Regions from separate parts of the Streptomyces sp. cg40 genome, predicted to be linked through region 1. Evidence: riboswitches for the same ligand, from Rfam matches in the RefSeq annotation. Region 1 holds a riboswitch; the other holds the start of a gene.

Region 1 (2,844 bases):
TCCCGGCGCCTCCGCCGAGATCGTCGACTGGCGCCTCGAGCCCCACCCGCAGCTGCCGAACGAGGGTGACCAAGTCCACTACCGCTACCGCTTCCACGACGCCGACGAGTTCAACGGCCCCGCTCTGGACGTCTGCGCGGTCGACAGGAAGCGCGTGGCCCTGCTGTGCGAGACGGTCTATTCGGCCGAGGCGTCCAAGCCCAACGGCGACGACACGGGCGACAGTTGGCTCGCCGTCGAGCACCCCGCGCAGGTTGCCGGAGTGCTGTTGATCCCCAATGACCAGTCCTACAGCCGACGTACCTGTTCGCAGGACCCCAAGGACGGCGGCGGGCCGCATCCCCCGCAGCAGCCCGCCCCGGGGGATCAGCTGTAATACGCTTGCCCACGCAGCTGGTTCGCCCCGTCAGCCAGACGGACGCGTCGCAAGAGGGAACCCGGTGAGATTCCGGGACTGCCCCGCAGCGGTGAGTGGGAACGACCGCCGTCATACGCACTGGGTCCGCGACAGGATCTGGGAAGCGACGGCCAGTAGGTGTCCTCCGGTCAGAAAAGGAGGACGTGCCCGCGAGTCCGAAGACCTGCCAACTGCCCGTGCGCAAACGGGTTTTGTGCGCGGAATCCCGGTGACCTCGTGGGCGGGTCGGCGTACAAATCGGCGGGCACGGCGACCGTGCGTCCGTCCGGTCTGGCGTTCCTTCGCGCTCGCGTCCCGTCCCGGGATCTCAGGGAGACAGCTCGCGAAGGAGAGTTCCGTGACAGCGAAGTCCGCAGCCGCGGCAGCACGGGCCACCGTGTACGGCTACCCCCGTCAGGGACAGGGCCGGGAACTGAAGAAGGCCGTCGAGGGCTACTGGAAGGGCCGCGTCGACGCCGGCGCCCTCCGGGCCACCGCCGCCGAACTGCGCCGCACCAACTGGCGGCAGCTGGCCGAGGCCGGGGTCCACGAAGTCCCGACCGGCGACTTCTCGTACTACGACCATGTCCTGGACACCAGCGTCATGGTCGGCGCGATCCCCGCCCGCCACCGCACCGCCATCGAACTCGACGCGCTGGACGGGTACTTCGCGATGGCGCGCGGCACGCAGGACGTGGCGCCGCTGGAGATGACGAAGTGGTTCGACACCAACTACCACTATTTGGTGCCCGAGTTGGGGCCGGACACGGCCTTCGCCGCCGACTCGGGCAAGCAGGTCGGTGAGCTGAAGGAGGCCCTCGCGCTCGGCCTCACGGCACGCCCGGTGCTCGTCGGCCCGGTCACCTATCTACTGCTCGCCAAGCCCGCGCCCGGAGTCGCCGCGGGCTTCGATCCGTTGACACTGCTGGACCGGCTGCTGCCCGTGTACGCCGAAGTGCTGGCGGATCTGCGGGCGGCGGGCGCGGAGTGGACGCAGCTCGACGAGCCCGCGCTCGTCCAGGACCGGACTCCGGCCGAACTGAACGCCGCCGAGCGCGCCTACCGCGACCTCGGCGCGCTCACCGACCGCCCGAAGCTGCTGGTCGCGTCGTACTTCGACCGGCTCGGCGATGCGCTGCCCGTTCTGGCGAAGGCTCCGGTGGAAGGGCTGGCACTCGACTTCACCGGGTCCGCCGCCGCCAACCTCGACGCCCTGGCCGCGGTGGGCGGGCTGCCCGGCAAGCGGCTGGTCGCCGGGGTGGTCGACGGGCGCAACATCTGGGTCAACGACCTCACCAAGTCCCTTGCCACGCTGGGCACGTTGCTCGGTCTCGCCGACCGGGTCGACGTGGCCGCCTCCTGCTCGCTGCTGCACGTCCCGCTCGACGCGGCAGCCGAGCGGGACATCGAGCCGCAGATCCTGCGCTGGCTCGCGTTCGCGCGCCAGAAGACGCGCGAGATCGTCACCCTCGCCAAGGGCCTGGCCCGGGGCACCGACACGATCTCCGCCCAACTGGCCGCGAACCGGGCCGACCTGGCCTCCCGCGCGGGCTCCCCGATCACCCGGGACCCCGCCGTACGGGCACGTACCGCCGCCGTCGCGGAGGCCGACGCCCGCCGTTCGCAGCCGTACGGCGAGCGGACCACCGCCCAGCGGGCGCGGCTCGGGCTGCCGCTGCTGCCGACCACCACGATCGGCTCGTTCCCGCAGACCGCCGAACTGCGCACCGCCCGCGCGGACTTGAAGGCGAACCGGATCGGCACGGCCGGGTACGAGGAGCGCATCAGGGCGGAGATCGGCGAGGTGATCTCCTTCCAGGAGAAGACCGGCCTCGACGTCCTGGTGCACGGCGAGCCCGAACGCAACGACATGGTCCAGTACTTCGCCGAGCAGTTGTCGGGCTACCTCGCCACGCAGCACGGCTGGGTCCAGTCCTACGGCACCCGTTACGTCCGCCCGCCGATCCTGGCCGGCGACATCTCCCGCCCCGAGCCGATGACGGTCCGCTGGACGACGTACGCCCAGACCCTCACCTCGCGGCCGGTCAAGGGCATGCTCACCGGGCCGGTCACGATGCTCGCCTGGTCGTTCGTCCGCGACGACCAGCCGCTCGGAGACACCGCACGGCAGGTCGCCCTCGCCCTGCGCGACGAGGTGAACGACCTTGAGGCGGCCGGGACTTCGGTCATCCAGGTCGATGAGCCGGCACTGCGCGAGACGCTTCCGCTGCGCGCGGCGGACCGGGAGGCGTATCTCGCCTGGGCGACGGAGGCGTTCCGGCTCACCACAGCCGGGGTCCGGCCGGACACGCAGATCCACACCCACATGTGCTACGCCGAGTTCGGCGACATCGTGCGGGCCATCGACGATCTCGACGCGGACGTCATCAGTCTGGAGGCGGCCCGTTCGCACATGCAGGTGGCCCGCGAGCTGGCCGGGCACGGTT
Region 2 (2,844 bases), 1.3 Mb from region 1:
CGCCATCAACTTCCAGCTCCTGGGCGGCATCTGGATCCTCCAGACCTTCCCGTCCCTGGTGGGCGGCCTCTTCACCCGCTGGTTCCACCGCTGGGCCCTCCTGGCCGGCTGGGCGGTGGGCATGCTCTACGGCACGCTCGCGGCCTACGGCGTGGCTTCGCCGACCCAGAATCACTTCGGCGGCTCGTCCAAGGAGATCCCGGGAATCGGCGAGATCGGGTACATCGGCCTGACGGCGTTCGTGCTGAATGTGGCGGTGACAGTGGTCCTGACGTTCATCCTGAAGGCGGCGAAGGCCCCGGAGGGCGTGGACGAGACAAGCCCGGCGGACTACACGGCGGACGCGGGCGACCCGGGAGTGAAGGAGGAGCTCCCCGTCATCGCCGGTCACTGAAATTCCTTAGGGGCGCGGGGCTGTATCAATGTGCGGCTCCGCCGCGTGGGCGCGACCAGCCACAACGAACCCGCAGCGGGCCGCCGACAGCAAGTAAGACGGCGGCCCGTTGTCATACAGACTCACCCCCATGAACATCCTCATCCGCCCAGCAGACCCCACCGAATACGAACCCCTGGGCGAAATCACAGCCCAGGCCTACCTCCAGGACGGCCTCCTCGACTTCGGCGAAAGCGACGCATACCTCGGCGAGTTGAGAGCCGTGGCAAAACGAGCCGCCGCAGCCGACGTCCTCGTAGCCGTCGAGAACGGCCACCTCCTCGGCGGAGTGACCTTCGTCCCGTCCGGCGGCCCCATGGCCGACATCGCGCAACAAGGCGAGGCCGAGATCCGCATGCTGGCGGTCGCCCGCGAGGCCCGCGGCAAGGGCGCCGGCGAGTCCCTGGTCCGCGCCTGCGTGGACCGCGCCCGGGCCACCGCGGGCTGCACAGCGGTCGTCCTGTCGACCCAGCGCACCATGCACGCCGCCCACCGCATCTACGAACGCGTCGGCTTCACCCGCGCCCCGGAGCGCGACTGGAAACCCCTGCCGGAGCTCGACGACATCACTCTCCTCACCTATGAGTTGACACTCTGAAACAGCCGCGACACAACATCTGGGGGTGCCACGACAGCCCGGCACAAGATGTATGCTCATGCTCGCTGTCGCCGCAGGGGAATCCGGTGTGAATCCGGAACTGTCCCGCAACGGTGTACTTGCGTGCATGTGCACGCCTGGTCAGTCCGAGGACCTGCCGACGGCGCGCCCGGCCAACCGGCCAGGGCGCATGACGTCCGGGCCTCGTGGAGTGGGCCGGTGGACGCGACGCCCCGTGCGCTCGTGAGCTGCCGCCTGCCCTCCGCAAGGCCCCGTGCCGAGCGAGGGAGAGCCCCACCGTGACCATCGCGCCAGCAGAGCCGGCATCAGCGACCCAGGCGAACGAGGCGATCGCGACCGGAACCGACCTGCCGGGAACCGCCGTTCCCGGTGCCGACGGTCCCGGCGCCGCGATCCTGCGGACCCTGACCGAGCTGACCGCCGACCTTCCCGACGCCGACCCCGGCCGGGTCGCCGCCGCCACGCTCCGTGGCCGGTCCGCGCACGCGGACGAGACGGAACTGCGCGAACTGGCCACGGAGGCCGCCGCCGGCCTCATCTCCGAGGACCCGGTCTACTCGCGGCTCGCCGCGCGCCTGCTGACGATCAGCATCGCCGCCGAGGCCGCGTCCCAGGGCGTCACGACGTTCACCGAGTCCGTCGCCGTGGGCCACCGCGAGGGCCTGATCGCGGACCGCACCGCCGAGTTCGTGACGCTGCACGCGGCCCGCCTCGACGCGCTGATCGCCGCCTCCTTCGATGAGGGTGCCGACGACCGTTTCGGCTACTTCGGGCTCCGCACCCTGCACAGCCGCTACCTCCTCCGGCACCCGATCACCCGCAAGGTCATCGAGACGCCCCAGCACTTCATGCTGCGCGTGGCGTCCGGCCTGGCGGAGGACGACAGCACCCGCGCCCTGGACGAAGTCACCGCGCTCTACCGCCTGATGAGCCGCCTCGACTACCTCCCCTCCTCCCCCACCCTCTTCAACTCCGGCACCCGGCACCCCCAGATGTCGTCCTGCTACCTCCTCGACTCCCCGCTGGACGAGCTGGACTCCATCTACGACCGCTACCACCAGGTCGCCCGCCTCTCGAAGCACGCCGGTGGCATCGGTCTTTCGTACTCCCGTATCCGCAGCCGCGGTTCGCTGATCCGGGGCACGAACGGGCACTCCAACGGCATCGTGCCGTTCCTGAAGACGCTGGACGCCTCGGTCGCCGCGGTGAACCAGGGCGGCCGGCGCAAGGGTGCCGCCGCCGTGTACCTGGAGACCTGGCACTCCGACATCGAGGAGTTCCTGGAGCTGCGGGACAACACCGGTGAGGACGCCCGCCGTACGCACAATCTGAACCTGGCGCACTGGATCCCGGACGAGTTCATGCGCCGGGTGAACGAGGACGGCACCTGGTCGCTGTTCTCGCCGGCCGACGTGCCCGAGCTGGTCGACCTCTGGGGCGACGAGTTCGACGCGGCCTACCGCAAGGCGGAGGAGCAGGGCCTCGCGAAGAAGACCATCCCGGCCCGTGACCTCTACGGCCGCATGATGCGCACCCTCGCGCAGACCGGCAACGGCTGGATGACCTTCAAGGACGCGGCCAACCGCACCGCCAACCAGACGGCCGAGCCGGGTCACACCGTCCACTCCTCGAACCTCTGCACGGAGATCCTGGAGGTCACGGACGACGGCGAGACGGCGGTCTGCAACCTCGGTTCGGTGAACCTGGGCGCGTTCGTCACCGATGGTGAGCTGGACTGGGAGCGGCTGGACGAGACCGTCCGCACCGCCGTCACCTTCCTCGACCGGGTCGT

Evidence for each region. Region 1 has a riboswitch for cobalamin ahead of metE (5-methyltetrahydropteroyltriglutamate--homocysteine S-methyltransferase). Riboswitches for the same ligand answer to the same signal wherever they lie in the genome.
Region 2: another riboswitch for cobalamin. It lies ahead of ACQHII_RS16790 (ribonucleoside-diphosphate reductase subunit alpha); the one in region 1 lies ahead of metE (5-methyltetrahydropteroyltriglutamate--homocysteine S-methyltransferase).

The regions. Positions count from the first base shown of each region.
Region 1 is NZ_CP190128.1:2,534,939-2,537,782, forward strand. Features, by position in the region: gene ACQHII_RS11205 (hypothetical protein) at 1-376, shown strand, start outside; cobalamin riboswitch at 378-603, shown strand; gene metE (5-methyltetrahydropteroyltriglutamate--homocysteine S-methyltransferase) at 756-2,844, shown strand, end outside.
Region 2 is NZ_CP190128.1:3,847,769-3,850,612, forward strand. Features, by position in the region: gene mctP (monocarboxylate uptake permease MctP) at 1-394, shown strand, start outside; gene ACQHII_RS16785 (GNAT family N-acetyltransferase) at 525-1,031, shown strand; cobalamin riboswitch at 1,084-1,207, shown strand; gene ACQHII_RS16790 (ribonucleoside-diphosphate reductase subunit alpha) at 1,331-2,844, shown strand, end outside.